One region of the Streptomyces sp. CA-135486 genome, then DNA from elsewhere that is predicted to be linked to it. Evidence: riboswitches for the same ligand, from Rfam matches in the RefSeq annotation. Region 1 holds a riboswitch; the other holds the start of a gene.

Region 1 (15,576 bases):
AACCGGTCGGCGCCCTTGCCGGCCCCGATCCGGCCCTCGGCGAGGCCGCCGGTGCGGACGTCGTGGCCCAGGGCGACGGGTACGCCGTGCAGCCTGCAGCTGAGCAGTTCGCGCATGGGCACGTCGCGCCAGCCGAGGTTGGCGGCGTAGACGGCGATGCCGCGGTCGGCGTCGACGATGCCGGGGACGGCGACTCCGGCGGCGAGGGCGCTCTGGCCGAGGTGCGTTTCGCCGTACGCGCGTAGCTCGCCGGCGAAGGCGAGGATCGACTCGACGACGGCATCCGGCCCACGGTCGCGCCCGGTGGCGCGGCGTGTCTCGTGGAGGAGGGTGCCGTCTGCCGCGACCAGGGCGGCTTTCATGCCGGTGCCGCCCACATCGAGGGCGATGACGTGTTTCACGTGGACAGTCTGGCGGGTGGGCGGGCGAAAGGTCTAGTCCACTACACCGGATTGTTGCGCAGCCATACAAAAAGACCGGTTGCGTTTCCCCCAGCCCTGCACCCGGCTCGGCGGCGGTCTCGTGCGGCGCAAGCCCGCGCACCTCGGGGGGCCGGGGCGCGGCCCCGGTGACCCCCCTCAGCCCAGAATCACGCTCCGCGACAAGTTCCTCGGGCGGTCCGGGTCGAACCCCCTCGCCTCCGCCAGTGTCACCGCCAGCCGCTGCGCGCGGATCAGGTCTGCCAGGGGGTCCGCCTCGGCGCGGGAGACCAGCGTGCCGCCCACCCGGGACACGTCCAGCGACAGGCCCTCCGGCAGGCCGCCGAAGACCCATGTCACCCGGCCCGGGCCGGTGATCGAGATCGGGCCGTGGCGGTACTCCATCGCCGGGTACGCCTCCGTCCACGCGCCCGCCGCCTCGCGCATCTTCAGGCCCGCCTCCAGCGCGAGACCGTACGTCCAGCCGCGGCCCAGGAAGGTCCACTGCTCCGCACCCACCACCGCCTCCGGCAGCGGCTCGGTCACCGCGAGCTCCGCGTCGACCGACGCCTCGGCGATCGACTTGACGCCCGGCAGCTCCCCGAGCCCCGCGCGCAGAAACGCCAGCGCCGTCGTCGCGAAGCGCGTCTGGACCACCGACTCCTCGTCCGCCCAGTCCAGCACCGCCACCGCGTCCGCCGCCTCCATCACCGGAGTCTTCGGGTCCGCCGTCAGGGCCAGCGTCGGCACCTTGCCGCGCAGGTCGGACAGCAGGTCGAGGACCTCCGTCGTGGTGCCGGAGCGCGTGATCGCCACGACGCGGTCGTAGGACCGCCCCGACGGGAACTCGGACGACGCGAACGCGTCCGTCTCACCGAGCCCCGCCGCCTCCCGCAGCGCCGCGTACGCGATCGCCATGAACCAGGACGTCCCGCACCCGGTGACGGCCACGCGCTCACCCGGCTCCGGCAGTCCGTCGAAGGCGGCTGCGGCCTCGGCCGCTCGGCGCCAGCAAGCGGGCTGGGTGGCTATCTCTGCTGCGGTGCGGGACATGCGGCATGGCTCCTAGCGAGGTGGACGTACGCACAACTCCGGGTCGTGCTTAGCAGGCATCGGCGCACCCGGGCAACGCCTCAAGCCCCCAGGGGCAGACGTTGTGGAAGTGATATGCATTGGAGTAGACCTCCGGCGGCCACATGGGGGAAAATCGCAGCTCATCTCAGCGGACATCCGGGGGGAACTGACTGGGACAAGTCTGGCAACCAACAGCAGAGGGTGGGGGAAGAGCTGTGCATCAGCGCTTCTTGGGTCTGACCGCGGCGCTCGCCGCACTTGGCATGACGGTGGCCCTGTCGGGCTGTGGCAGTTCCAGCGGTTCCGGCGACGTCACCCTCAAGCTCGTCGCGGCCGACTACGACGTCGACGGCGGCCAGAGCAGCAAGAAGTACTGGTCCGACCTCGCCGCGGCCTTCACCGCCAAGAACCCCGGCATCAAGATCGACGTCCAGATCGAGTCCTGGAACGACGTCGACCGCAAGGTCGCCGAGATGGTCAAGGCCGGCAAGGCCCCCGACGTCGCGCAGATCGGCGCGTACGCCGACTACGCCGCCGCCGACAAGCTGTACTCCGCCGACCAGTTGCTCTCCATCCCCGTACAGTCCAACTTCCTCGGCCCGCTCATCGACGCGGGCGAGATGAAGCGCGTCCAGTACGGCCTCCCCTTCGTCGCCTCCACCCGGCTGCTCTTCTACAACAAGAAGCTCTTCAAAGAGGCGGGCATCAAGGAGGACCCGAAGACCTGGGACGACCTCAAGGACGACGCGCGGAAGCTGAAGGCGAACACCAACGCCAAGTACCCCTTCGCCCTGCCGCTGGGTCCCGAAGAGGCCCAGGCCGAGACCATGATGTGGCTTCTCAGCGGCGGCGGTGAGGGATACACCAACCAGGGCGGCAGCTACTCCATAGATTCCGAGCAGAACATCGCCACCTTCGACTGGCTGAAGGAGAACCTGGTCGAGAAGGGGCTCACCGGACCGGTCGCCCCCGGCAAGCTGAACCGCAAGGAGGCCTTCGCCGCCTTCACTCGCGGCGAGGTCGGCATGCTCAACGGCCACCCGTCCCTGATGCAGGCCGCCCAGAAGGCCAATATCCAGGTCGGCAAGGTGGCGCTGCCCGGCACCACCGGCAAGCCGAAGTCCGCGATGGGCGTCGCCGACTGGATCATGGGCTTCAAGCAGAACGGTCACCGCACCGAGATCGGCAAGTTCCTCGACTTCGTCTTCAGCGACAAGAACGTTCTCGACTTCGCCGGCCAGAACGACCTGCTGCCGGTGACGGTCTCCGCGTCCGAGGCGATGGAGCAGGACCCCCAGCACCAGGACCTCAGGGAGTTCCTCCAGGAGCTCCCCACCTCGGTGCTTCCGCCGGTCGGCAAGACGTCGTGGGCGACGGTCAGCGAGAGCATCAAGAAGAACATCGGCACCGCCATGAACCAGGGCACCGAACCGAAGGACGTCCTCAGCCGCATAGGCCGCGACGCCACCGTCGCCGAGCACCGCGAATAGCGCCGAACAGCCGCGGCACCGGCGGGCTCCTGGGGCCGCCGGCACCGGCACCGGCACCGGCGCCGGCGAGCAGACCCGGGCACAGCGCCTCGCCGATATGTTGGATCGTATGACCCACGACGAGGCGCTTTCCGAGCGCGACCGCGCCGTACTGGCCATGGAGCACCACTCCTGGCCGGGGCCCGGCGCCAAGGAGCGGGCCATCAGGGAGCAGCTCGGCATCTCCCCGGTCCGCTACTACCAGCTCCTCAACGCTCTCATCGACGACGAGCGCGCCCTCGCCCACGACCCTGTCACGGTCAACCGGCTCCGCCGTGTCAGGGACGCCAAACGCAGTCGCCGATAGGGTCGGGTCATGGGCTTCCCGTACGCGCACCCCCTGCCGACGCCGTCCACCCCCGCCGGCCGTGAAGGCCTGGCCGCGCTTGTCGCCCGGCCCGAGAAATCCGTTGTAGGCCTCGACTTCGACGGCACGCTCGCCGAGATCGTGCCCGACCCCGAGCAGGCCCGCGCCCACCCCGGCGCGGTCCCCGCGATCGCCGCCCTGGCGCCCCGGGTCGCCTCCGTCGCCGTGGTCACCGGCCGGCCCGCCGGAGTCGCCGTTCGCTACGGCGGCTTCGCCGGAGAGCCCGGCCTGGACCACCTCGTCGTCCTCGGCCACTACGGCGCCGAGCGCTGGGACGCCGTCAGCGGCACGGTCAACGCCCCCGCCCCGCACCCCGGCGTCGCCACCGTCCGCGCCGAACTGCCCGGATTCCTCGACCGCATCGGCGCCTGGCACGGCACCTGGATCGAGGAGAAGGGCCGGGCGGTCGCGGTCCACACCCGCCGTGCGACCGACCCGCAGGCCGCGTTCGACGCGCTGCGCGAGCCGCTTGCCGAACTCGCCGCCCGCCATGGGCTGATCGTGGAACCGGGCCGCATGGTCCTGGAGCTGCGCCCGCCGGGCATGGACAAGGGCGTGGCCCTCGCCGAGTACGTACGCGAAGTGGGGGCCGAATCGGTCCTGTACGCGGGCGACGACCTGGGCGATCTGCCCGCCTTCGCGGCCGTCGAGAAGCTCCGCTCGGACGGGGTGCCCGGTCTGCTGGTGTGCAGCGGCAGCGCGGAGGTCCCGGAGGTCGCGGGCCGCGCCGACCTGCTGCTGGCGGGTCCGGCGGCGGTCGTGGAGTTCCTGGGCGCGCTCGCGCAGCGCCTGCAGAGCCGGTCGGAGTAGCCCGGAGCCGGTCGGAGCAGGCCGGCCCGGGCGGCCCGGAGTTCCTACGCCCCCTCGCGCAGCGCCCTCAGCTGGTCCAGGAACCACTTCTGCGGCGGCAGCGCGGTCGCCGCGGCCGCCAGGCGCTTCGTGCGCCGGGCCCGTTCGTCGTCCGGCATCGTCAGCGCCTCGTGGAGGGCGTCGGCGGTGCCCGTCACGTCGTACGGATTGACCGTCACGGCATCCTCGCCCAGCTCCTCGTGTGCTCCCGCTTCGCGCGAAAGCACCAGCGCGCAGCCCTCGTCCGAGACGACCGGAATCTCCTTGGCGACCAGGTTCATGCCGTCGCGGATGGGGTTGACCAGTGCCACGTCCGCGAGCCGGTAGGCGGCCAGCGAGCGGGCGAAGTCGTCCTTCACATGGAGTACGACAGGGCTCCAAGTCGCCGTCCCGTACGTCGAGTTGATCTCGTCGGCGACGCGCTGGACCTCTGCCGTGTACTCGCGGTAGACCGCCAGGTCCTGCCGGGACGGGTAGGCGAAGGCGACATGGACGACCCGCTCCCGCCACTCGGGACGGGTCTCGAGGAGGTGCCGGTAGGCGAGCAGCCCGCGCACGATGTTCTTGGACAGCTCGGTGCGGTCCACCCGCACGATCGTCTTCCGGTCCGTCCCGCCGACCTGCTCGCGCAGTGCCACCAGGCGCTCATGGACGTCCGGCCGGTCCGACCGCTCCCGCAGAAAGTCCGCGTCCGCGCCGAGGCCGTGCACCCCGATCCGGGTGCCGGACGGGATGCCGGGGCCCAGCACGCTGTGACAGCAGTCGGTGAACGCGTCCGCCCAGCGACGGGTGAGGAACGCGGCCCGGTCGGCGCCGAGGATGCCGCCGAGCAGCTGGGCGGCGATGTCGTCGGGCAGCAGCCGGAAGTACTCCGGCGGGGCCCACGGTGTGTGCGAGAAGTGGCCGATGAGCAGGTCGGGGCGGTGGGCGCGGAGCATCCGGGGCGCCAGCGCGAGGTGGTAGTCCTGTATCAGGACGGCGGCGCCCGGCGCGGCCTCCTCGGCCAGTGCGTCCGCGAAGGCGCGGTTGTATGCCTCGTACGACGCCCACTGGCGGCGGAACTCCGCGTCGAAGACCGGCTCCAGCGGCGTCTGGTACAGCATGTGGTGGAGGAACCACAGCACCGAGTTCGCGATGCCGTTGTACGCCTCGGCGAACACCGTGGTGTCGATGTCGAGCATCCGTACCCCGGGCTCGGCCACCCCGCGCCGTACCGCCTCGCGGTCGCCGTCCCCGAGGGCGGCGCAGACCCACAGCGCCTCCGCCTCGGAGCCGATGGCCGAGAGACCGGAGACCAGGCCGCCCCCGCCGCGGCGGGAGTCGAGGCTCCCGTCCTCGTTCCGGGTGTACGAGACCGGGCCGCGATTCGACGCGACGAGTACCTGGGCGGCAGCGTGCTCGGAAACCATGTCGCGAAACCTAGCCCGTCCCTCAGACCCTCAAACGTGAGTACGGCACGGCTTCAATGATGACGCCGTCCCCGTGTCGCGGCGACCGCGACCACCCCGGCCGCGGTCAGGCTCAGGGCCAGGCCGCCCAGCAGCCACAAGAGCTCGCTGTTGTGGTTGCCACGATGCGCGGGGGCGATGGTGTCGGCCACCGCCTGCCCGAGAAACGCCACTCTGTATACAAAGCTCATACATAGGAAATTTAGACAAGATGGCCGGTTCTTCGTGGTTATGCCGCGCGACGCGCCGCGTACTCACCGATCTCGCGCATCGGCGGCCGCTCATCCGTGTCCACCGTGTACGTACGCGGTTCAAAACCACCCTCGCCCCGCACGAACTGCGTCAGCGCGGGCCGCACCAAGTGGCCACGGGAGAGCCGGAGTTGAGCCGTGCGGTAGATCGCCGCCGCCATCCGGCCCAGCGCCTGACCGTCCTGGTGACGGTGTTTGCGCGAGCCGACGTCCACCTGCGCCAGTGCGTCCAGGCCCACCGTGTGCAGTGCGTCCACGAGAAGGCCCAGCTCCACGCCGTATCCGACGGGGAAGGGCAGCCGCTCCAGCAGCGAGCGCCGTGCCGCGTACTCCCCGCCCAGCGGCTGGACGAAACCGGCCAGCTGCGGCCAGTGCAGATTGAGCAGCGGGCGCGCCACCAGCTCGGTGACCCTGCCGCCCTGCCCCGGTGTCCTGCCAGAGGCGGGCGGATCGAACCCGGGACCCAGCGGCCGGTCGTACATCGCCTTGACGAACTGCACCTCGGGGTCGGTCAGCAGCGGCCCGACGATTCCGGAGACGAAGTCCGCCGAGAACTCCCGCAGGTCGGCGTCGACGAAGCAGACGATGTCGCCGCTGGTCACCATCAGCGAGCGCCACAGCACCTCGCCCTTGCCGGGGACGGCCGGTATCCGGGGCAGGATCGCGTCCCGGTGCACCACCCGGGCGCCGGCCGCCGCGGCCACCTCGGCTGTACGATCGCTGGAGCCGGAGTCGATCACGACCAGCTCGTCGACCAGCGCCGTGGCCTCCATCAGCTCGCGCCGGATCACGGTGACGATCTCGCCGACGGTCGACTCCTCGTCGAGCGCGGGCAGGACGACGCTGATGGTCGTACCGCGCTTGGCGGCCATCAGCCTGCCGAGCGGGCGGTCGGCCGCCGACCAGGAACGCCTGGTCAGCCAGCGCTCCACCTCTTCCAGCACGCTCGTTACTCCCTGGCTAGTGATCGGCTAGTGATCCATCTCGCGGTTCGGACGACTATCTCAACCGTCCCCGCCTTCGGTTACAGTCTTGAACAACGCGGATGACCGTCGCATGCCGGGGTCGTCTCGCTGACAATCGAATACCGCTCATCCAGAGGGGCAGAGGGAACGGCCCGTTGAAGCCCCGGCAACCCTCCCGCCGACCGCGAGGTCACGGTGGGGAAGGTGCCAATTCCGTCTTGTGGCGAAATGCGTCACGAGGAAGATGAGGAGAAAGGGCCTCGCCACCATGGCTGTGCAGACTGTCGCAACCACCCCCGTGAACCTCGGTCCCGCCGCGGCGCTCTCGTGTCGCGAATGCGGAGAGCGTTTCGAGCTCGGTCCGATCTTCGCCTGTGCCTCCTGTTTCGGGCCGCTGGAAGTCGCGTACGACCTGCCGGTCGGCGACCCCGAGGCGCTGAGGAAGCGGATCGAAGCGGGTCCGGACAACATCTGGCGGTACGCCCCGCTGCTGCCCGTCCCCGCCGACGTGGCCGAGAAGCCGAACATCAACCCCGGCTTCACCAAGCTCGTCAAGGCCGACAACCTCGCCCGTGAGCTGGGCGTCACCGGCGGCCTGTACATCAAGGACGACTCCGGCAACCCGACGCACTCCTTCAAGGACCGCGTTGTCGCCATCGCCGTCGAGGCCGCGCGCGCCTTCGGCTTCACCACCCTGTCCTGCTCCTCCACCGGCAACCTCGCCGGCGCGGTCGGCGCCGCCGCCGCGCGGGCCGGCTTCCGCTCCTGCGTGTTCATCCCGCACGACCTGGAACAGGGCAAGGTCGTCATGGCCGCGGTGTACGGCGGCGAGCTCGTCGGCATCGAGGGCAACTACGACGACGTCAACCGCTTCTGCTCGGAGCTCATCGGCGACCCGCTCGGCGAGGGCTGGGGCTTTGTCAACGTCAACCTCCGCCCGTACTACGGCGAGGGCTCCAAGACGCTGGCGTACGAGATCTGCGAGCAGCTCGGCTGGCGGCTGCCGGACCAGATCGTCGTCCCCATCGCCTCGGGCTCGCAGCTCACGAAGATCGACAAGGGTCTGCAGGAGCTGATCAAGCTCGGCCTGGTCGAGGACAAGCCGTACAAGATCTTCGGCGCCCAGGCCGAGGGCTGCTCGCCGGTGTCGACCGCCTTCAAGGCCGGACACGACGTCGTACGCCCCCAGAAGCCGAACACCATCGCCAAGTCGCTGGCGATCGGCAACCCGGCCGACGGCCCGTACGTCCTGGACATCGCCCGCCGCACGGGCGGCGCGGTCGAGGACGTCAACGACGAGCAGATCGTCGACGCGATCAAGCTGCTCGCTCGCACGGAGGGCATCTTCGCGGAGACCGCGGGTGGCGTGACCGTGGGCGTGACGCGGAAGCTGATCGAGGCGGGCGTGCTCGACCCGGCGCTCACCACGGTCGTCCTCAACACCGGCGACGGCCTCAAGACCCTGGACGCGGTGGCGCCGACGACCGGCCCGACCGCGACGATTCGCCCGAGCCTGGACGCGTTCCGCGACGCCGGCCTGGCCGGCTGATCCGACTCCCGAGAAAGGCACGCACCATGAGTGTCAACGTCCGCATCCCCACCATTCTCCGTACCTACACGGGCGGTCAGGCCGAGGTCTCGGCCCAGGGCGCGACCCTCTCCGAGGTGATCGCCGACCTGGAGAAGAACCACGCCGGCATCGCCGCCCGGGTCCTCGACGACCAGGGCAAGCTGCGCCGCTTCGTGAACGTGTACGTGAATGACGACGACGTGCGTTTCGAGCAGGGACTCGAGACGGCGACGCCGGACGGGGCGGGAGTTTCGATCATCCCCGCCGTCGCCGGAGGCTGATCGTCAGACGCCGTGTCGGACGGCACACAGAGTTACGCGTATTGCCCTCTCCGCAAGAGAAGCGGAGGGGGCAATTCTGTATGGTTGAGCGCGGTACAGTTGGGGAAGCCCCCCTCCGCTGCGTGTGCCGGCCGCATATGAGAATGCGCCCGAGCCTGACAAGAAGCAGCCAATATGGTCGATCGAATTGCCTCTCTTAGGTGTGATTTGCCGGGCCCGACTTGCCCCGTAATTTCTTGAATTCAGGTCAATTTTCCGTTCGCGCGCGCTCGGAATTCTCGTCCGATTGACCTGTTGCAGAGGGCAGTTGGGCAGATACATTCAGCCGCGGTCGACGCGTTCCGGCGCACACCCCTCCTGTCGGGGTGAGGTCTGACCCGGGTCCGCGAAGTGCGGTCCTGCGCAAGGGCCAGTAATAGGGGAGTTAGGCATGGCTCAGGGCACCGTCAAGTGGTTCAACGCGGAGAAGGGGTACGGCTTCATCGCGGTCGACGGTGGTGCGGATGTTTTCGTCCACTACAGTGCGATCCAGATGGACGGCTACCGCACCCTTGAAGAGGGTCAGCGAGTTGAATTCGAGATCTCGCAGGGCCAGAAGGGGCCGCAGGCGGACATGGTCAAGCTCGCCGTCTGATCTCGGCGCGATCGACCACCGACGCACTCACGCTCACGCCGAGGGGCCCGCATCCCGCGAGGGATGCGGGCCCCTCGTGCGCGTCCACGCGCCTGCGCCCGCCCCGCGCCCCGCACGGAGCCCTTCGGGCGCTTGCGCCCACCCGTCGCCCGACCACCACCCCTCACGGAGCCCTTCGGGCGCTTGCACTCTCATGGGTCGAGTGCTAATCATTGGCGTTAGCACTCTGACAGTGAGAGTGACAACGAGGACCGGGTCGGTGAGGTCCGCAAGCCGGGTGGGGCAAGGAACCACAAGGCCTGCAGGCCGTCCGTCGCGGGCGCCAGGCGCGGTCCGGAGAATCCACCCCAGTCCGGGAGGACCACTTCACATGGCCAAGATCATCGCGTTCGACGAGGAGGCACGGCGCGGTCTCGAGCGCGGGATGAACCAGCTCGCCGACGCCGTCAAGGTCACCCTTGGCCCCAAGGGCCGTAACGTCGTCCTCGAGAAGAAGTGGGGCGCCCCCACGATCACCAACGATGGTGTTTCCATCGCCAAGGAGATCGAGCTCGAGGACCCGTACGAGAAGATCGGCGCCGAGCTGGTCAAGGAAGTCGCCAAGAAGACGGACGACGTCGCCGGCGACGGTACGACCACCGCGACCGTTCTCGCTCAGGCGCTCGTACGCGAGGGCCTGCGCAACGTAGCCGCCGGCGCCAACCCGATGGCCCTCAAGCGTGGCATCGAGAAGGCCGTCGAGGCCGTCTCCGGTGCCCTGCTCGAGCAGGCCAAGGACGTGGAGACCAAGGAGCAGATCGCTTCGACCGCCTCCATCTCCGCTGCCGACACCCAGATCGGTGAGCTCATCGCCGAGGCCATGGACAAGGTCGGCAAGGAAGGCGTCATCACCGTCGAGGAGTCCCAGACCTTCGGTCTGGAGCTGGAGCTCACCGAGGGTATGCGCTTCGACAAGGGCTACATCTCGGCGTACTTCGCCACCGACATGGAGCGTATGGAGGCGTCGCTCGACGACCCGTACATCCTGATCGTCAACTCGAAGATCAGCTCGGTCAAGGACCTGCTGCCGCTCCTCGAGAAGGTCATGCAGTCCGGCAAGCCGCTGCTGATCATCGCCGAGGACGTCGAGGGCGAGGCCCTGTCGACCCTGGTCGTCAACAAGATCCGCGGCACCTTCAAGTCCGTCGCCGTCAAGGCCCCGGGCTTCGGCGACCGCCGCAAGGCGATGCTGAACGACATCGCCATCCTCACCGGCGGCACGGTCATCTCCGAGGAGGTCGGCCTCAAGCTCGAGAACGCCGGCCTGGACCTGCTGGGCCGCGCCCGCAAGGTCGTCATCACCAAGGACGAGACCACGATCGTCGACGGCGCGGGCGAGAGCGACCAGGTTGCCGGTCGCGTCAACCAGATCCGTGCCGAGATCGAGAACTCCGACTCGGACTACGACCGCGAGAAGCTCCAGGAGCGCCTCGCGAAGCTGGCCGGCGGCGTGGCCGTCATCAAGGCCGGCGCCGCGACCGAGGTCGAGCTCAAGGAGCGCAAGCACCGCATCGAGGACGCGGTGCGCAACGCCAAGGCCGCCGTCGAGGAGGGCATCGTCGCCGGTGGTGGCGTCGCGCTCATCCAGGCGTCCGCCGTCTTCGAGAAGCTTGAGCTCGAGGGTGACGAGGCCACGGGTGCCGCCGCTGTGAAGCTGGCCCTGGAGGCCCCGCTGAAGCAGATCGCGGTCAACGCCGGCCTTGAGGGCGGCGTCGTTGTGGAGAAGGTGCGCAACCTGACCGTGGGTCACGGCCTCAACGCCGCGACCGGTGAGTACGTCGACATGATCGCCGAGGGCATCATCGACCCCGCGAAGGTGACCCGCTCTGCCCTGCAGAACGCGGCCTCCATCGCGGCGCTGTTCCTGACCACCGAGGCCGTCATCGCCGACAAGCCGGAGAAGGCCTCTGCGGCCGCTCCGGGCGGCATGCCGGGCGGTGACATGGACTTCTGAGCCTCTTCGGCTCGGTAGCCCGGTTACGTACCGAGGGCGGCACCCCTACTCCCAGGGGGTGCCGCCCTCGGGCGTTCCCGGGGCTCAGTGGGCGAAGTCCTTGAGCCTTTCGGTGCCGAGGGTGATGTTGACCGGGTCGGGGAGCGTGAATCGGACCAGGACGAGGCCCGGAACACGAGCTTCGGACCGTGGGGGTTCTTGGAGTCGCGGACGGGGACGATGCCGGTGCGGCCGACGGCAGCACCTGGCCGGCGTCGCGTCAGGTGCTGCTGCAACGCTCAGCCGCGGCTACCCCGTGAGGGTGAGGGTGAAGTCCTCATTGTCGCCGACATAGAGTTCGCGGAAGCCTCGTGCGTACCCGCCGGACACCCCTGGTTTCTCGCACCGGTTGAATGCCTGGTTCGGAATCTGGACGACATGCGGTCCGGCCCAGACCGGGCTGTTCGCGGCCTCGGCGAAGTAGAACCACATGGGGCTGTACTGGTTCACATCGTTCGCGTAGACCAGCGCACTCCTGCCCGGGTCCATGCCCCACCACCCCATGAGGTGCGGCCCCGTGTTGTGGGGGCAGGAGTTGTCGTAGAACCTGATCGCGACGTATACGCGCGCCGAATACTGGTTGCGGATGGTCAGGCCCACGGTCTCACCCCTCCGACTGCGGGTCCGCAGTGTCCACGACACCCGGCGAGTGCGACGCTTCCCCGTGGGAACGACCTGGAGCCCGTGCCGGGGATACCGCGGCGACGCGGCGGACGGGCTCCTCGCCCAGCGCCACGCGGGGATCGGCGCCGGGCCCCGACGGGTCCGGCAGTTCGACGGCCCCGGGTTCGTTCTCGGCTTCCTCATTCGCCATCGATCAACTCCTCTGTGCGGCAGTTCGGGATGTGCAGCGACAGTGAGCATGGCCCATCAGCCCGTTTGGCGTGCTGCCGGAGAGGCTGGGGTTGCGCGGGAAACTGCCGCGCACAATGGTGGGGAATTTTCTCGGACGAGGCCTGTGCGCCATCTTTCTCGCGGCGGGCCCGCCTGGTCATGATGAGTAGCCATCGGGCATGTACGGGGGGTCCCATGGCTGGTCGAACTGGGCTGGGCAGGCGCTGCGGAGTGCTGGTGTCGGGGGTGCTCGCCGCGGCCTTGGTACTGACGGGCTGCGGTGGCGGAGGCGACGGGGAGAGCGCGCCGCCGCGGGGAAGCGCGGGTGCGGACGGCGGTGAGTGGAGCTCGGGCCCGGACTCCGGGGGGCCCACGTGGCATCCCTCCGACGACGAGGGGTCCGGCGGCTCGGGGAACGGCGGTGGCGGGAACGGTGGCGGGAACGGCGGCAACGACAGGGACGCCGAGTTCGCGTGGTTACCGCCGGGGCCCGACTCGCCCAATACGAACGTCGGGATCGACCCGGAGGACATCTACGACCAGTTGTGGGTGTTCAAGTGTTCCGACGCTCGCGATGCCGTCAGGCAGCACAGCACCGGGAGCAAGTCGTGGAAGCTCGTTCATGCGCTGACGCTGGCCTGTTTGGCGGCGAAGGGTGACACCTCGCAGTGGAATGAGGCGGTGCGGCTGTACGACTCGTTGCACGGGCCCGGGTTCACACACGGCGGCTGCCGCGAGACGGCGGCGTACCGGATGCTGAAGCAGGTGGTGAACTGGCATCGTCAGTACCCGCAGGGGAAGGTCACGCTGCACCGGAGTTCGGGTGACACCACCGCATGCCCGCAGCGTATCACCGCGGTGGTCCCCGGGCCCGAGGTCGTGTTGAAGCCGCCGTACTGGGGGTTCCGGGTGGAGGGCACCTGGCCGAGCGAGGTCATGAACGTGGATCTCGAGGTTGAGGGGGGCGAAGTGCTGACGCTGGAACCGCGCCACAAGCAATGTTGCGAGGGCGCCACGGTCGCCTTCGAGCTACCGGAGTCCTTCACGGGAGCCGGGCTGGTGGATCTGACCCTCCATTTCGAGGGGGGCGGCTCAATGACCAAACGTGGCGCGATCAGAATTGACGGGTCGGCGAACCCGGGTTCGGGCGGGGAATCCCCGGACCCGGACTCCCCGACCACGGACTCCCCTTCGCCTTCCTCCGTCTCGGTGTCGTGACCGCCCCGGACCCGGCACCGCCTGCCGCCGGCAGTCCAACAGGCCCTGACGCCGATCCCGCCCCGGACCCGGGACCGGACCCGGACCCCGGCGACCCGGACCCGGGACCGGACCCGGACCCCGGCGACCCGGACCCGGGACCGGACCCCGGCGGCGACCCGGACCCGGAACCGGAACCCGAGCCGGACGGCGGCGCCGCGACTGCGCCCGAACCACCCAGAGGCGCCGGCCTCACCGAGTTCATCGGGACCGTCGGCTCGCTCATTTCCCTCTTCACCGCCGTGCTCTTCTACTTCGGCTGGTCCAGCACCGACGCCGAAGCCAAAGCCCTCGGGCTCCGCGACACCGTGTTCCACTTCTCCACCCGCGACTATCTGCTCCGCAGCGTCGACGCCCTCTATCTCCCGGTGCTGCTCGGCGCCGCCGCCGCGTTCGCCGCCCTCGCCGCGCACCGCCGAGTGCAGCGCGACCCCGGCGCGGCGGCGACACCGCTGCGCGTACTGCGTCACGCCTGGGCGCCGCCGCTGCTTCTGCTCCCGCTGATCCCCCTCCACCCCGCGCTCTTCGATCTGCTGGTGCCGCTCACGACGATCGCCGGGTTCCTGCTCACCGGCTATGCCCGCACGCGCGAAAGCCGGGATCTGCGCATGTGGGCCCTCTGCCTGCTGGTCGCCGTACTCGCGCTGTTCTGGGCGGTGTCCTCCTACGCGGGGATCGTCGGCCGGGGCCGCGCGGCCCTGACCGCGCGGACCGTCGATACCGGGATGCCGGCCGTCGCCGTGTTCAGCAAGGACGATCTGCTCATCCACGGCCGCAGCAGCTGTCGCTTCACCATCGCGGGCAAGGCGAGTGCCTTCCGCTACCGCTATGCAGGGCTGCGGCTCTTCCATGTGTCGGGCGACCGGATCTTTCTGGTCTCCCGGGGCTGGAGTCCCACCCAGGGCACGATGTTCGTCGTGGAGGAGAGCGAGAAACTGCGTGTCGAGTACGTGAGCGGGGACGGACCGCGCTCTGCGGAGTGCCCCGCGCGATGAAGGCCAACGGGTCTTTGTGCCCTTCGCCTGGAAGCAGAGCTGCCGCCTCCGCGACCCAGCCGCTCAGCCGGATGCCGTGCGTGCCGCTCAGCGCTGTCAGGCGTACGCGTCACACGCGGGTTGTGGCCGGTGCCTTCGCGGGGTCCGCGGAAGGCGTCGCCTCGTGCTCCGGGGCCACGTTGAAGTCCGCCAGCAGCTGCCTGCTGAAGCCGAAGAAGTACGTGGCGAAGAAGCCCACCAGATAGCCCGTCAGCAGGCCGCCCGCGTAGATCGCGACCGTCCCGCCCAGGCCCCTGTTGCCGTCGAGCAGCGGGAACAGCGCCCATCCCGATGGCCCGATCGCCGTTGAACCCACCGTGTCGCCTAGCATGTTGAACATGCCGACGAAGCCGCCGCCGAACGCGCCGCCGACGCAGGCCGTGACGAAGGGGCGGCCCAGGGGGAGCGAGACGCCGTAAATCAGGGGTTCGCCGACGCCCAGGAGGCCTGTCGGGAGGGCGGATCTGATGGTGGCGCGGATCGCGGTGTTGCGGGGGAGACGGAAGTAGACCGCGGTCGCCGCCCCGACCTGGCCCGCGCCCGCCATCGCGAGGATCGGGAGCAGGACCGTGTGGCCCTGCTGTTCGATCAGCGTGGTGTGGATGGGGATCAGCGCCTGGTGCAGGCCGAGCATCACCAGCGGGAGGAAGAGGCCACCGAGTACGAAGCCCGCACCCGCGCCACCGTGGGCGAGCAGCCAGTTGGCGAAGTCGCCGATCGCGGTGGAGACCTCGCCGGCCACGACCATCAGGCCGAAGAGGGTGACCAGGCCGGAGACCAGCACGGTGAGAGCCGGGGTCACCAGCACGTCGAGGGACTCCGGGACCCGGGGGCGGCACCACTTCTCGACGTACACGGCGAGAGCCGCGGCGCCCAGCGCGCCCAGTACGCCGCCCTGGCCGGGGGAGAGGGTCACGCCGAAGGCCGTCACCTTCGCGACCCCCGCGTACACGATGATCGCGGCGACCGCGCCGCCCAGAATCGGCGTACCCCCGAACTCCTTCGCGGTGTTGTAGCCGACGAAGACGGCGA
Region 2 (15,576 bases), 1.6 Mb from region 1:
GCCGGACTGTGAGAGCCGTCGATGGGACGTCACGAGCCGCGCTCCCTTCCGCTGTACGAGGGATGTTGCGCGGCAGACAGTAGCCGGGCGAACACGGAGCGGCCAAAGGCCGCGCCGGGCACGCAAAGTGACGCCCCGCCGGAGACCACAGGTCAATGGCGGGGCGTGACGTCAGCGACGGGTGCGGGAAATCGCCCGATTGGGCGTCAGATACGCACGCCGAACTGGAACGGCATGTTGCCGATCGACTCGTAGCGGACGCTGGCACCCGGCTTGGGGGCGTGCAGCACCTGGCCGTTGCCCGCATAGAGGCCGACGTGGTGCATGTCGCCGTAGAAGATGACCAGGTCGCCCTGCTGGAGCCCGCTCTGCGAGTAGATGCGGGTGCCGGCGTTGGCCTGCGACTGGGAGGTCCGGGGTATGGAGACGCCGGCCTGCCCGTACGCCCATGAGGTCAGCCCGGAGCAGTCGAAGGAGCTGGGGCCGGACGCGCCGTAGACGTACGGCGAGCCGATCTTGCTCTGGGCGGCGGCGAAGGCCGCGCCCGCGCGCTGCGAGGCGGGAACCGAGTTACCGAGGTCCGCACGCGAGTTGTCACGGTTTGCCCGGGACTCGTCGGCGGAGAGGGCGGCACGCTCCTTGGCGGTGAGCGTGTTGAGAAGCTTCTGCGCCGCGGCGAGCTTGCTCTGGACTTCCTTCTTCTTGGCGCCCAACTGCTTGCGCGTGTCGGCGAGGTCGCCGAGCTTGTCCTGGGCTTCCTTGCGCTGCTGCGCGAGGGTCCGCTGCTTGGCCTGGATCTCGGCGAGCGCCTCGGTCTGCTTGGCGCCCAGCTGGTCCAGCGCGGAGGCCTTGTCGAGGTACGTGTCCGGGTCGGAGGAGAGGAAGAGCTGCACAGCCGGGTCGATGCCGCCCGAGCGGTACTGGGCGCTCGCCACCGAACCGAGGCCGTCACGCAGGGTGTTGAGCTCGTCCTGGCCGCGGGCGACCTTGTCCTGAAGGGCGTCGACCTGCTTCTCGAGCTTCTGCTGCTGCTCCTTGGCCCCGTTGTACTTCTCGGTGGCCTTCTCCGCCTCTTCGTAGAGCTTGTCGACCTTCTCCTTGACCTCGCTCTTGCTCGGCTTCGGGTCGGCCTGGGCGGCCTGGGAGGTCAGGGCTACGGCCGCGGCGGCGGTCGCGGTGAGCACGGTCACACGGGTGCGGCTCGGCTGCTTGGGTCGACGGTGGGACGCCACGAAGGCGAGCTCCTTCTTCCTCGAGCCGCCTACCGGGCAAGTGGGGGGTTGAATCCCCGGCTCTGGGCATTCATCCCCTGGGGACAAAGGGGCTGAACTGCACAGATTCGGCGGTTCCTTCGCTGTTCGCCCCGGCTGGACGATCAACCGCGCGAAGGTTCGAGGCCTGACCCTAGTGACCTTCTTGTGATCAGTTCAAATCCTGATGAGAAAAATCTGGGTCACCGACTGCATTCTTTACCCACATCACACGCGTAGTAGTGGCCACTTGACACAACGTCCCGTCAACATCGGTCGAATTCGGGCATTGGGTGCGTGAGTTACTTAGATGCGTGAAAGCCGCTTCAGCAACAAGGCGGACGCGACGGGCCGGGCGCCCGCCTTCGCCACTCCGTCGGCGACCTCGCGGTCGGTGGACACCACCACCACCGGCCGGCCCGGCGGCTCCGCCCGTACGAGCTGACGGATCAGTTCGTCCGCCGTCACACCCGGCTTGGAGAACAGCACCCGCACTCCACGCGGTGGCGCGAGCAGCACCGGGGCCGCCAGCTCCGCTCCGTCGAAGACACAGGTGATCTCGGCGCCGGTCTGCGCGGCGAGCACCGAGAGTCCGCCCAGCAGCCGCAGCCGCTGCTTCTCCAACGGCATCGTCGGATAGCCGGTCTTGGTGACGTTGTAGCCGTCCACGACCAGATGCGCCTGCGGCAGCGCGAGCAGCTGGTCGAGCAGCGCCGGATCGGTCTCCGAAAGCGCGCGGGCCGCGATGTCCTTGGGTGACATCCGGCCGGGCTCGACCGCGTCGACCGTGTCGGCGGGATGGAGGGCGGCGGGCGGCAGGGCCAGCTCACGGCGCAGCCCCTGGGCCGCGTCCAGCACCGTGTCCAGCAGCAGCCGCAGCCGCATGTCCTCGATCGAGCGGCCCTCGCGGGCGGCCCGGCGGCTCGCCTCCACGGCGGCCTCCGCCTCGCCGAGGCGAGCCTTGAGCCGACGGGTCTCGCTCTCGGCGGCCGACACCTGGGCGGCAGCCTCCGATCTGATCGTGTCGATCTCGGCGTGCGTACGGCGCAGGGCGGCCTCGCCGCGCTTCACATCGCTCTGGGCGCTGCGCAGCTTGCGGCGCAGCGACTCGGCTTCCTTGCGAGCCGCCTCCAGCTCCGTGCGCAGCCGCTCGGTCTCGCTCTTGGTCTGCCCGCGGGCCTCGGTCAGCTCCTCGCGCAGCCGCTCCAGCTCGCGCCGCCCGGCCTCGTCGGCGCGCTCGGCGTCCGCCCGCTGGGCCTCCTCGCCCGCGGCGGCGACGAGTTTCACCCATCCGGTGGGACGCAGCACATAGGCGGCAGCCGCGACATCGACGGGATCGGCGGCCGCGGGCGGCGAACCGGCCTCCAGCGCAGCGGACAGCTCCGGCTGGGCCTGGCCGAGCCGCTCGGCGATGCGCTGCCGGAAGACCGGGTCGCTCTCCAGGGCCGCGGCCATCGCGTTGCCCGCGAACTTGGCCCGACGAGTCGGGGTGAATCGGGCGTACTGCCGCAGCTGGGCCGGAAGTTCGGAGACCGTCAGGCCGCCGAACGCATCCGAGACCAGCGCCACCACCCGGCGCCGTACGCCCTCCGGCAGCGGGCGGTCGAGCGCCTCGGCGGCGTCACCGGCCGCATCGGCCGGCTCAGCGCCGTGTGCAGGCTGCTCCACGATCCGTCACCCCACTACCCGTTCGGGCCGCTCCCTCAGGAGCCGGCGCCCGGCCTGTCCACCAGCTCGATCTGGTCCACCGCGTTGCACCAACGGCAGCGCACCGACTCGATGGTCTCACTGACCACCTCGCGCTCCTCGACCGTCGGCTCTCCGGCCAGGTCCAGATGGACGTACTCGACGACCTTCGAGGAGCGCGTGACGTCGAAGCGGGTGAGGTTGCCGCAGAGCGTGCAGCGCCAGCGGGTCTTGGCGGTCGGCAGGGGAACCGTCGTCATCGAGCCGTCCTCTTTCATGATGCGGGTGCGGGTGCCGCTGTGCGCCGTCGAACTGCGGGTGTACTGCCCGTAACCCTACGGCCTTGCCGGTACCCCGTGCCGCGGCGAGGCACCCTGTACCGTTCAGTCCCACTACGCCATGCTCTGTCCATGATCGGTTGGCGGGGCGCGGGCCTCCGGAGCGCGGTCCTGCGGGGCGCGCTCACCGGACCCGCGGTGACGTACGCAGTGATCGCCGTCTGCTGTGCGGTGTTCGTGATCAGCCCGGTCTCGGGCGTCAACCCGGTGTACGGCACCGGTGACGCGCTGCTGACCGCGCAGAGTCTGTACTTCCAGCGCTGGGGCGTGATCCCCGCCGAGCTGCTGAACAGCTCTCCCGACGCCCTCCTCACTCCCCTCACCGCTCTCTTCGTCCACGGCAGTTGGCTGCATCTGCTGGGCAACATGCTCTTCCTCTACGTCTTCGGGGCGATGGCCGAGGAGCGCATGGGGCAGCTGGAGTTCGCCCTGTTCTATCTGGGCTGCGGCTACCTTGCGCTGCTCGCCTACGCGGCGGCCAACGCCGACTCCGAGCAGACCCTGGTGGGAGCGTCCGGGGCGATCTCGGGCGTGCTCGGGGCGTTCCTGTACCTCTTCCCGAAGGCCCGGGTCACCAGTCTCTTCCCGTTCCTCTTCTTCCTGCCGCTGCGCTTCCCCGCATGGATCGTGCTGATCTTCTGGTTCGTACTGCAGGGGCTGGCGGCACGAGGGGCCGGCAGCGGTCCGGGGGTGGCGTATCTGACGCATCTGGTGGGGTTCGGGATCGGGTTCCTCTACGCCTGGGGGCGATTCCGGCGTACGGCCGCGGCGATTCCCGAGGGCAGTGAGACAGGAGGCTGACGCCGGGCGGCCCCGGGACCCCCAGTAGGCTTGAGGCCCAAGCAGCGGCCACCGAGGGAGAAAGCCAGCCGTGATCACCGCGATCGTGCTCATCAAGACCAGCGTGGACCGCATCCCTGAGATCGCCGAGTCGATCGCCGCGCTGGACAGCGTCAGCGAGGTCTTCTCCGTCACCGGCACCTACGACCTGATCGCCATGGTGCGGGTCGCGAAGCACGACGACCTCGCCGACGTCATTCCCGGCCGGATCAGCAAGATCCAGGGCGTGGAGGCGACGGACACGCATGTGGCGTTCCGTACCTACTCCCAGCACGACCTGGAGGCGGCCTTCGCCATCGGACTGGACGCGTAAGGCAACAAGCCCGCGCCACAAGGGCGCGGGCTCGTTCAGGGGCAGCGGCCCGGGTCAGACGGCCGGCACGCAGCGGCCGTCCTCCGTGTGGTAGGTCCACTTCGCGCCGTCCCGCACCAGCTCCTTCACCGCCCCCACAAAACGCTCCACGTGCTCGTCCGGCGTCCCCGCACCGAAGCTGACCCTGATCGCGTTCAGCGAGCGCTCACCCGGCTCGGCCTCCGGCGCGCCGCACTCGCCCGGGTCCTGCGGGTCGCTGCCGAGCAGCGTGCGCACCAGCGGGTGGGCGCAGAACAGACCGTCCCGGACGCCGATCCCGTACTCCGCCGAGAGCGCCGCCGCGAAGTGCGAGCTGTTCCAGCCCTCCACCACGAAGGAGATGACGCCGACCCTCGGTGCGTCGTCGCCGAAGAGGGAGAGGACCTTCACCTCGGGGACCTCCGCAAGCCCCTCCCGCACCTTCGTGATCAGGTGCTGCTCGCGCTCGACAAGCGACTCGAAGCCCGCCTCGACCAGCGCCTTGCAGGCGGACGCGATGGAGTAGACGCCGATCACGTTCGGCGATCCTGCCTCATGACGCGCGGCCGTGGTGTGCCACTCGACGTCCACACCGCCGTCCGTGCGCCGCGCCACCTTCCGCGAGGCGCCGCCGCCCGCCAGGTACGGCTCCGCGTCCTGCAGCCAGTCCGAGCGGCCCGCGAGCACGCCCGAGCCGAAGGGTGCGTACAGCTTGTGCCCGGAGAAGGCGATCCAGTCGACGTCCAGGTCCTGCACGGAGACCGGGTGGTGCGGCGCCAGCTGAGCCGCGTCCAGCACGATCCGCGCGCCGTGCGCATGCGCGACGGCCGCCAGCTCCTTCACCGGCCACAGCTCACCCGTCACATTGGACGCACCGGTCACGCAGACCAGCGCGGGGCCATAAGGGTCACGGTCGGCGAGCGCGCGCTCCAGCGTGGCGACGGCGTCCTCCGGCGTGCGCGGCGCGTTCAGGTACGTCACCCGCGCGTCCCGCCAGGGCAGCAGCGAGGCGTGGTGCTCGGTCTCGAAGACGAAGACCTGGCAGTCGGCGGGCACGGCCTGGGCCAGCAGGTTGAGGGAGTCCGTGGTCGAGCGGGTGAAGACCACCTGGTCGCCGGGCCGGCAGTCGAGGAACTCGGCGACCGTGACCCGGCTGTTCTCGAAGAGGTCGGTGGACAGCTGCGAGAGGTACCCGGCACCCCGGTGCACGCTGCCGTAGTACGGCGCGTACGCGGCCACGTCGTCCCACACCCGCTGCAGCGCCGGCGCGCTCGCGGCGTAGTCGAGGGCGGCGTAGGTGACCTCACCGCCGGTCACGAGCGGGACCGTCACATCGCGGCCGAGGACCGGCAGCGGCGCCGCGCAGGCGGGGTCGGCGGAGTCGGAAGCAGCAGAGGCTACGGAGGAAGCGGAGGCGGAGGCAACGGCGTTCGGGCGTGCGGACATGGCGGTATCTCCTGGCAGGACAAGGCTGGGGGTCCCCCGACGGAGTCAGGGGGAGGCTTCGTGAACCCGCGCATCGGCGCTCAACGGCCGCTCGGCACACGGGGGTTGCCTCGATCGCACGGCAACCGGCCGTACGGAGGCGTACTGAAGTCGGGGCGAGAAGCCCTACCGCATTCGCTTGCTCACGAGACTGCTCCCTTGAGGACCAGGACCCCAGGGTGTGCAGGGGTCCGCGCTTGCCGCAGACCTCGCTGCCCACGGCCTGGTCTTCACCCGGGGCACCCCGCCACGGACGGAGGGTTGCCGGACAGCGAGCCGGGGCCTTAATCGCTGTCACTCATGACCTTGAAGAGCATCCTGCCATACGACTCGCGGCGTGCAAGGCGAGGTCCAGTTCCTGAGACGGGAATCAGCACCACGCCTTGCCTCACGCCACACAGACCTCAGGTGTTACTGACTGCCACCCAGCGTTCGAGCGCCGCCCTGGCCGCACCCGAGTCGATCGACTGGGCGGCCCTGGCCATGCCCGCCGCAAGCTGCTCGTTCAGCGTGCCGTCCGTCGGCTCCAGCGCCGCCAGAGCCGCCGCCGAGTTCAGCAGCACCGCGTCCCGTACCGGCCCGGTCTCACCGCCCAGCAGCCGGCGCGCGACATCCGCGTTGTACGAGGCGTCGGCGCCCCGCAGCGCCTCCACCGGCACCAGGTCGATGCCGATGTCCCGCGGATCGAAAGCCTCCTCGCGCACCGCGCCGTCCCGTACCACCCACACCCGCGACGTCGCCGTCGTCGTCAGCTCGTCCAGACCGTCGTCACCGCGGAAGACCAGTGCCGAGGAGCCGCGCTCGGCCAGCACACCGGCCAGGATCGGCGCCATGCGCGCGTCCGCGACCCCGGTGGCCTGAGCCTTCACCTTCGCCGGATTGGTCAGCGGGCCAAGGAAGTTGAACGTGGTGCGGATGCCCAGCTCCTTGCGGGCGGCCGCCACATGCCGCAGCGCCGGGTGGAACTTCACGGCGAAGCAGAAGGTGATCCCCGCCTCGTCCGCGACCTCGACGACCCGCTGCGGGGTGAGTTCGAGATTGACGCCCAGCTTCTCCAGTACGTCCGATGCGCCGCTCGCCGACGACGCGGCACGATTGCCGTGCTTGACGACCTTCGCGCCCGTCCCCGCGACGACGATCGCGGACATCGTGGAGATGTTCACGGTTCTGGCGCCGTCGCCGCCGGTGCCGACGATGTCGACGCTGGGCCCGGGCACCTCGATCAGATTCGCGTGCGCGTACATGGTCCGTACGAGACCGGAGATCTCCTCGACGGTCTCGCCCTTGGCCCGCAGGGCCACCGCGAAGCCCGCGATCTGCGCGTTCGTCGCCTCGCCGCTGAGGATGCGGTCCATCGCCCACGCCGTGGCGTCGGCGCTCTGGTCGTGGTTCTCCAGGAGCGCGTTCAGCACGGCGGGCCAGGAGAGGTCCGCCACGCTGTCGCCGCCGCCACGGGTCACAACGTTCATGGTCCACTCCAGGGTCCACAGCCGAACAGGGATGCTCCCCACCCTATCCAGCCCCGGGGACAGCAAAGAGCCCCGTCCGGTGAATGGACGGGGCTCCAGCTGTGGCGACCGCTGCGCGCGGTCAGCTGGGATCAGTGGTGGCCGTGGCCGCTCGTGATCTCCTTGTACTCATCGGGCGTCGGCTTGGGAATGTGGGTCCCCTCGCCGTAGAACGACTTGCTGAGCCTCGCCCTGAGCTTCTGGGTGACGGGGACCTTGCGCTCGACACCGTTCTCGTCGACCGTCGGGCCGATCTCCAGGGGCCTCGGCTGCTCGTGCGCCGTCAGCGTGTACACCTGCTCCTGGTTGAGCGGCTCGTGGACCTCGACGAACTCACCGTGCGGCAGGCGCTTGATGATGCCGGACTCGCGTCCGTGCAGCACCTTCTCCCTGTCGCGACGCTGCAGACCCAGGCAGATCCGCTTGGTGATGACGAAGGCGACGACCGGTCCGACGAAGAAGCCGATCCGGGCGAACCAGGTGATGCTGTTGATCGACAGATGGAAGAAGACGGCGAACAGGTCGTTTCCACCTGCGATCAGCAGGACGACGTACCAGGTCAGCCATGCAACACCGAAGGCCGTACGGGTCGGGGCGTTGCGCGGGCGGTCCAGGATGTGGTGCTCCCGCTTGTCCCCGGTGACCCAGGACTCGACGAACGGGTAGACCGCGATCGTGGCCAGGACCAGCGGGAAGATCATCAGCGGGATGAAGACGCCCAGGGCGAGCGTGTGGCCCGCGAAGTTGATCTCCCAGCCGGGCATGGCCCGGATCAGACCCTCGGAGAAGCCCATGTACCAGTCCGGCTGAGCGCCGGTGGACACCTGGTCCGGACGGTACGGACCGAGCGCCCAGATCGGGTTGATCGAGGCGATCGCGGCGACGGCCGCGATCACACCGAAGACCAGGAAGAAGAAGCCTCCGGCCTTGGCCATGTAGACCGGCAGCAGCGGCATGCCGACGACGTTCTTGTTCGTCCGGCCGGGGCCCGCGAACTGCGTGTGCTTGTGGTAGAAGACCAGGATCAGATGGCCCACCAGCAGGCCCATCATGATGCCCGGCAGCAGCAGAACGTGGATCGAGTAGAACCGGCTCACGAAGTCCCCGCCGGGGAACTCCCCGCCGAAGAGGAAGAACGACATGTACGTGCCGACGATCGGCATGGACAGGATCGCGCCCTCCATGAACCGGACACCCGTACCGGAGAGCAGGTCGTCGGGGAGCGAGTAGCCGGTGAAGCCGGTGAACATGCCGAGCACCAGCAGCAGGAAGCCGAAGACCCAGTTGACCTCGCGCGGCTTGCGGAAGGCGCCCGTGAAGAAGACGCGCATCATGTGCACGATCATGCCCGCGACGAAGATCAGCGCCGCCCAGTGGTGGATCTGCCGGATGAGCAGGCCGCCGCGGACGTCGAAACTGATGTTCAGCGTCGAGGAGTACGCCTCGGACATCCGGATGCCCTGCATCGGGACGTACGAGCCCTCGTACACGACTTCGTTCATGCTCGGGTGGAAGAACAGCGTCAGATACACACCCGTGAGGATGATGATGATGAAGCTGTAGAGGCAGATCTCACCCAGCATGAAGGACCAGTGGTCCGGGAAGATCTTCCGCATATTGGACTTGGCGAGGGAATAGATCCCCAGCCGTCCGTCCGCCCAGTCGGCGACCCGCTCGCCCGCGGGTGCCTTGCGGTTCGTCTCTGTAGTACTCATCCGCGCTCCCAGAAGGACGGACCGACGGGCTCTTCGAAGTCGCCGAGCGCCTCAAGGTTGCCCTCAGCGTTCACGCCGATCCGCAGCTGCGGAAGCGGGTGACCGGCCGGGCCGAAGATGACGCGGGCGCCGTCGGAGAGGTCGAAGGTTGACTGGTGGCAGGGGCAGAGCACGTGATGCGTCTGCTGCTCGTACAGGCTGATCGGGCAGCCGACGTGGGTGCAGATCTTCGAGTACGCCACGATGCCCTCGTGCGACCACTCGAGCTCGCGCTTGTCCTTGATGTCCTCCGGCTGGAGCCGGACGATCATCAGGGCCGCCTTGGCGATCTCCTTCTGGAAATCGTGCGCGTCCTCCTCCAGGCCCTCGGGCTTGGCGAAGGTCAGCGAACCCACGATGACGTCCTCGGGACGCAGCGGCTCATTGGTGTTCATGTTGATGAGCTGCTTGCCCTTGGCCCACAGAGTGCTCCGGAGCTTCTTCTCGGGCAGCGGTCCCAGGTCGCGCAGCAGCACCACACCGGCGAGCGGCACCATGGCCAGCGCGCCGAACAGGGTGGTGCGGATCAGCTTGCGCCGGCCGATCGCGGACTCCTCGGCGCCCGCCGCGAAGTCCGCCAGCACCTTGGCCTTGACCTCGGCGGGGGCCGCGATGGGGTGGCGCTCGTCGGCGATCTCCACATCGGACATCAGGGTGCGGGCCCAGTGGACCGCGCCCGCGCCGATGCAGAAGAGGGCGACGCCGAGCGTCATGCCCAGCGAGAAGTTGAGCGCGCTCACATGGCCGATCGGCCAGATGAACACGATCTTGTCGACCGGGAAGGTGACGTACGAGGCGATGAAGGCGATCGTGGCCAGCATCGACAGCGTGAACAGGAAGGCGACCACGCGCTCGGAGCGCTTGGCGGCCCGCTCGTCGATGTCCTGGATGCGCGGCTTGTGGGCCGGCAGCCCCGGGTCGGCGAACGGGTCTTCGGCAGTCTCTACCGTGCCGTGCGCGGTGCCCTGCTCAACGGGCAGGTTCTCTTCTGGAATCTCTTGGCTACTCATGACTTCTTGGCCTTAGCGGTGTGGGCCGCGACCCAGACGGCAACTGCGATCAGTGAACCCAGCCCGAAGACCCAGCCGAACAGACCCTCGACCACGGGGCCGAGGCCGCCCAGCTTGAGACCACCGGGGCTCTCGGCCTCCGCACTGTTCACGGTCTGGAGGTACGCGATGATGTCCCGCTTCTGCTGCTCAGGCATCGTCGTGTCGGGGAAGGAGGGCATGTTCTGCGGGCCGGTCTGCATGGCCTCGTAGACATGCTTGGGCTCCACGTCCTCGAGGTTCGGGGCGTACTTGCCGTCCGTCAGCGCACCGCCCTCACCCGTGAAGTTGTGGCACTCGGCGCAGTTGGTGCGGAACAGGTCGCCACCCTTGGCGATGTCGGCACCCTCGGGGCTGTACTGCTTCTCGGTCGGCGCGATGGGGCCGGCGCCGAGGGAGGCGATGTACGCCGCGAGCTGGTCGATCTCACTCTGCGAGTAGATGACCTTCTTCTTCGGCACCTGGGCGCCGGGCTGCTGGGCCGGCATCCGGCCCGTGCCGACCTGGAAGTCGACTGCGGCGGAGCCCACGCCGACCAGGCTCGGGCCGTCAGAGGTTCCCTGACCGCCGGTTCCGTGGCAGCTGGCGCAGCCGACGGTGTAGAGCTTCTTGCCCTCCTGGATGGCGAGGGACTGGGCGGTTTCATCGGCCTGCGCCTTGTCCGCGGGTGCGAACGCGGCGTACAGCCCCCCAGTGGCCGCCAGCGCGAGGAGTAGGACGACGACCGCCGCCAACGGATGGCGTCGTCGTGCGGAGAGCTTTTTCACGGATTACCCCGGTGTCAGGATCTTCTGCGTCGATGCTTGCTGGATGTGTGTCGGGCCGGGCCCGACTACTTGATCATGTAGATCGTGGCGAAGAGGCCGATCCAGACGACATCGACGAAGTGCCAGTAGTAGGACACGACGATGGCGGCGGTTGCCTGCTCGTGGGTGAACCTTCTGGCCGCGTACGTCCTGCCGAGTACCAGCAGGAAGGCGATGAGGCCGCCCGTCACGTGCAGGCCGTGGAAGCCGGTGGTCAGGTAGAACACCGAGCCGTACGGGTCCGAGGACAGCGAGAGGCCGTCCTTCTTGACCAGCTCGGTGTACTCGAAGACCTGACCGCCGATGAAGATCGCACCCATCACGAAGGTGATCACGAACCAGGCGCGGAGCTTCTTCACATCGCCCCGCTCCGCGGCGAATACGCCGAGCTGGCAGGTGAGGGAGGAGAGCACCAGGATCGTGGTGTTCGTCGCCGAGAACGGGAAGTTCAGGGCCGAAGCCATTTCCTTCCAGTGCTCGGCGCCCGTCACCGATCGCAGGGTGAAGTACATCGCGAAGAGGGCCGCGAAGAACATCAGCTCGGAACTCAGCCAGATGATGGTTCCGACGCTGGTGAGGTTCGGTCGATTGACCGACGGGTGCGCGTGCCCGGTTTCTACTGTCGTTGCTGTCGCCACGACCGACATTATGTCGGTCGCTTATCCCGCCCTCACTCCGGGGGGTGCCGTTCGGTGTGTCAGTAGGCTGTGTCCAGCCCGAACGGCCCATCGAAGCAGTGTCCGAAGCGCTGTTGACAAGGAGTGGGACGGAGTAGCATCCGCGCATCGGTTCCTGATGCAGTGCCGCCGTCGATTCGGAGGAACAATGCAGTCGAGCGCCACGGTCCTGGTCTACAGCGACAACGCCCACACTCGCGAGCAGGTGCGGCTGGCCGCTGGACGCAGGCCGGCGCCCGATGTTCCCCCGGTCGAGTTCGTCGAATGCGCCACCCTCCCCGCGGTCCTGAAGCGGCTGGACGGGGGCGGCATCGACGCGTGCGTCCTGGACGGCGAGACGGTTCCCGCGGGCGGCATGGGCGTGTGCCGGCAGATCAAGGACGAGATCTTCAACTGCCCGCCGGTGCTGCTGCTGATCGGCCGCCCGCAGGACGCCTGGCTGGCCACCTGGAGCCGTGCCGAGGCCGCGGTGACGCTCCCGGTCGATCCGGTGGAGTTCGCCGACGCGCTGGCGGGCCTGCTGCGCGCCCGGCCGGCCATCAACTCCTGAGGCCGGGCCGCCCTCCCGGGCCCCTTCCTGAGGTTCTTTGAGCCCTGCCCGAGACGGCCCCGGACCGGCCCGAGCCGGGCCCGGGCCGTCAGACCTCGGGACGCAGCCGCGCCTCGTCCACGGAGCTGCTGCCGTCCCTGGTGTCGGCCACCAGGGCACTGCCACCGCGCCACCTGTCCCAGGACACGTTCCAGTCGCCGAAGCCGTTGCCGAACGGGTCCATCTCGGCGCCCAGGCTGTTGATGACCTTGACTATGTCGCCCTCACGGACGGTCTCGAAGAACCATGCGGCGTTGCCGGTGGACATCCCGGTGCAGCCGTGGCTGACGTTCGCGTACCCCTGCGAGCCGACGGACCAGGGCGCGGCGTGGACGTACTCACCGCTCCAGGTGACCCGCGTCGCGTAATACACGGGCAGGTCGTACGACTCCGAGCTGCCCGCCGCTATCCCGATGCTGGTACCGCGCATCCGTACGAAGTACTCCTTGCCGAGCACGACCTTGATTCCGTTGCGGGTGGAGAATCCGGGCTTGCCGGTGGTCACCGGAATGGTGTTGATCACTTCTCCGTTGCGCTTGACCGTCATCTGGTGCGCGCCCGCGTCGGTGATGGCCTCGATGCGGTCCCCGATGGTGATTTTCAGCTCCTTCGAGGGGCCGCCGTAGAGCTTGTCGGAGACCTTGACGCCCTGGAGGTTGCTGGTGGCCCTCAGGGTCGCGCCGGTGGGCCAGTACTCCTTCGGGCGGTAGTGCAGTTTCTTGTCGTCCACCCAGTACCAGGCGCCCTCCACGGAGGGGCTGGACTCCACCTTGAGGGCGCGTTCCACGACGGCCCTGGCCGCCTTGTCCTTGACCGGGAGGCTGAGCTCCGCGGTGATGGGCTGGCCGACGCCGTACGTGCCCGCCTTGGGGCCGAGGTTGACCGTCAGGAGCCGCTTGGCGGGGGAGGTCTCGAAGGTCAGCGTACGGACGCCCGGGGAGCCGTCCTCGTCCTCCGTGGAGACCTTGACGGTGTACTTCACACCGGCGGACAGCGGTGCGGTGGAGCGCCAGCGGGCGCCCTCGGCGTCGAGTTCGCCGGCCAGGTGGTGTCCCGAGTCGTCGGTGACCGTCACATCGGTGATCCGGCCGTCGTCGCCCGTGGCGACGACCTCGAGCGGCTTGTCGGGGTCCACCTTGGTGCTGTCGTCGGGCGTGTTGAAGGAGACCTGGTCCGCCGCGTCGAACGGCTTCGCGGCGAGCGGGTTGCTGTCGGAGTCCGAGCACGCAGCCGCGGCCGCGCCGAAGGACACGACCAGCAAGGTGCAGGTGAGGACGGTGCGTATGCGCGGCGTGTGGTTCATAAGCACACGCTATGAAGACCAGTTGACGGCGGCGCGCTGGGTGAGGCCAAACGGAGGGGCCCGGATCCCCCTCACGAGTGAAGGGATCCGGGCCCTGCCGTGTGTCGCTTGACGCGGCGCTGTGTTGATACGGGGGGCAACCCCCGGACCCTCAGCCGGAACTACTGGTTCTGGTTCTCGCCGCGGTAGTACTCGAATACCCAGCCGAACAGACCGACGAGGATGACCGGGAGCGAGAAGTACAGCAGCCACCAGCCGAAGACGACGCCCATGAAGGCCAGGGCACCGCCCACGGCCAGGGAGAGCGGCTGCCAGCTGTGCGGGGAAAAGAACCCCACCTCGCCGGCCTCGTCCGCCACGTCGGCGTCCTTGTTGTCCTGCGCCATGGCGTCCACTCGCCGGGCCGTGAAGGCCAGGTAGTAGCCGATCATGATGCTCAGGCCGAAGCCGAGGAAGAGCGCGGTGGTACCGGCAGGCTCCTTCGACCACACGCCATAGACGATCGCCATGGCGAGAATGAAGAAGCTCAGCCAGAGGAACATCTTGCCCTGGATCCTCACTTGCCCGCCTCCTTCTCACCAGCGATGACGCCGGCGCCGTGACCGACGTGCTCGAGGGCCGCGATCTCCGGGTGGTGCAGATCGAACGCCGGGGATTCGCTGCGGATCCGGGGCAGAGTGATGAAGTTGTGCCGCGGCGGCGGGCAGGACGTCGCCCATTCGAGCGAACGGCCGTAGCCCCACGGGTCGTCGACCTCGATCTTCTTGCCGTACTTGGCCGTCTTCCAGACGTTGTAGAGGAACGGCAGGATCGACAGACCGAGCACGAACGAGCTGATCGTGGAGATCGTGTTCAGCGCGGTGAAGCCGTCGGCGGCGAGGTAGTCCGCGTACCGACGCGGCATGCCCTCGGCGCCCAGCCAGTGCTGCACCAGGAACGTGCCGTGGAAGCCGATGAACAGCGTCCAGAAGGTGATCTTGCCCAGCCGCTCGTCCAGCATCTTGCCCGTGAACTTCGGCCACCAGAAGTGGAAGCCGGCGAACATCGCGAAGACCACGGTGCCGAAGACGACGTAGTGGAAGTGGGCGACGACGAAGTACGAGTCGGAGACGTGGAAGTCCATCGGGGGCGAGGCCAGGATGACGCCGGTCAGTCCACCGAAGGTGAAGGTGACCAGGAAGCCGATCGTCCAGAGCATCGGAGTCTCGAAGGACAGCGAGCCCTTCCACATGGTGCCGATCCAGTTGAAGAACTTTACACCGGTCGGTACCGCGATCAGGAAGGTCATGAAGGAGAAGAACGGCAACAGCACGCCGCCTGTGACGTACATGTGGTGTGCCCACACCGTCACGGACAGACCGGCGATCGCGATGGTCGCGCCCACCAGTCCGATGTAACCGAACATCGGCTTGCGGCTGAAGACGGGGATCACCTCGGAGACGATCCCGAAGAACGGCAAGGCGATGATGTACACCTCTGGATGGCCGAAGAACCAGAAGAGGTGTTGCCAGAGCAACGCGCCGCCGTTGGCCGCGTCGAACACATGGGCGCCGAACTTGCGGTCCGCCTCCAGCGCGAAGAGCGCGGCGGCCAGCACCGGGAAGGCGAGCAGGACCAGCACACCGGTCAGCAGCACGTTCCAGGTGAAGATCGGCATCCGGAACATCGTCATGCCGGGCGCGCGCATGCAGATGATCGTGGTGATGAAGTTGACCGAACCGAGGATCGTGCCGAAGCCGGAGAAGGCCAGACCCATGATCCACATGTCCGCGCCGACGCCCGGCGAACGGACCGCGTCCGACAGCGGGGAGTAGGCGAACCAGCCGAAGTCGGCCGCACCCTGCGGGGTGATGAAGCCGGCCACCGCGATGAGCGAGCCGAAGAGGTACAGCCAGTACGCGAACATGTTCAGCCGCGGGAACGCCACGTCGGGCGCGCCGATCTGCAGCGGCATGATCCA

Evidence for each region. Region 1 has a riboswitch for S-adenosylmethionine ahead of thrC (threonine synthase). Riboswitches for the same ligand answer to the same signal wherever they lie in the genome.
Region 2: it holds a riboswitch for S-adenosylmethionine, as region 1 does, so the genes downstream of both, ACQEVG_RS08910 (aminotransferase class V-fold PLP-dependent enzyme) here and thrC (threonine synthase) in region 1, are expected to answer to the same signal.

Annotation. Positions count from the first base shown of each region.
Region 1 covers NZ_JBNJMM010000001.1:314,286-329,861, forward strand. The annotation lists gene ACQEVG_RS01540 (ROK family protein) at 1-362, opposite strand, end outside; gene ACQEVG_RS01545 (SIS domain-containing protein) at 579-1,472, opposite strand; gene ACQEVG_RS01550 (extracellular solute-binding protein) at 1,757-2,983, shown strand; gene ACQEVG_RS01555 (DUF3263 domain-containing protein) at 3,081-3,329, shown strand; gene otsB (trehalose-phosphatase) at 3,339-4,199, shown strand; gene ACQEVG_RS01565 (alpha,alpha-trehalose-phosphate synthase (UDP-forming)) at 4,244-5,647, opposite strand; gene ACQEVG_RS01570 (hypothetical protein) at 5,701-5,877, opposite strand; gene ACQEVG_RS01575 (glucosyl-3-phosphoglycerate synthase) at 5,916-6,881, opposite strand; SAM riboswitch class I at 7,026-7,153, shown strand; gene thrC (threonine synthase) at 7,171-8,451, shown strand; gene ACQEVG_RS01585 (MoaD/ThiS family protein) at 8,478-8,753, shown strand; gene ACQEVG_RS01590 (cold-shock protein) at 9,184-9,387, shown strand; gene groL (chaperonin GroEL) at 9,758-11,380, shown strand; gene ACQEVG_RS01600 (DUF397 domain-containing protein) at 11,404-11,655, opposite strand; gene ACQEVG_RS01605 (DUF1036 domain-containing protein) at 11,669-12,019, opposite strand; gene ACQEVG_RS01610 (hypothetical protein) at 12,024-12,233, opposite strand; gene ACQEVG_RS01615 (hypothetical protein) at 12,449-13,471, shown strand; gene ACQEVG_RS01620 (hypothetical protein) at 13,468-14,505, shown strand; gene ACQEVG_RS01625 (PTS transporter subunit EIIC) at 14,615-15,576, opposite strand, start outside.
Region 2 covers NZ_JBNJMM010000001.1:1,958,786-1,974,361, reverse strand. The annotation lists gene ACQEVG_RS08940 (NlpC/P60 family protein) at 1-33, opposite strand, end outside; gene ACQEVG_RS08935 (NlpC/P60 family protein) at 207-1,232, opposite strand; gene ACQEVG_RS08930 (NYN domain-containing protein) at 1,557-2,918, opposite strand; gene ACQEVG_RS08925 (hypothetical protein) at 2,954-3,196, opposite strand; gene ACQEVG_RS08920 (rhomboid family intramembrane serine protease) at 3,347-4,075, shown strand; gene ACQEVG_RS08915 (Lrp/AsnC family transcriptional regulator) at 4,146-4,427, shown strand; gene ACQEVG_RS08910 (aminotransferase class V-fold PLP-dependent enzyme) at 4,482-5,891, opposite strand; SAM riboswitch class IV at 6,119-6,236, opposite strand; gene trpD (anthranilate phosphoribosyltransferase) at 6,335-7,399, opposite strand; gene qcrB (cytochrome bc1 complex cytochrome b subunit) at 7,531-9,153, opposite strand; gene qcrA (cytochrome bc1 complex Rieske iron-sulfur subunit) at 9,150-10,202, opposite strand; gene qcrC (cytochrome bc1 complex diheme cytochrome c subunit) at 10,199-11,008, opposite strand; gene ctaE (aa3-type cytochrome oxidase subunit III) at 11,074-11,694, opposite strand; gene ACQEVG_RS08880 (hypothetical protein) at 11,873-12,274, shown strand; gene ACQEVG_RS08875 (Ig-like domain-containing protein) at 12,363-13,616, opposite strand; gene ACQEVG_RS08870 (cytochrome c oxidase subunit 4) at 13,778-14,176, opposite strand; gene ctaD (aa3-type cytochrome oxidase subunit I) at 14,173-15,576, opposite strand, start outside.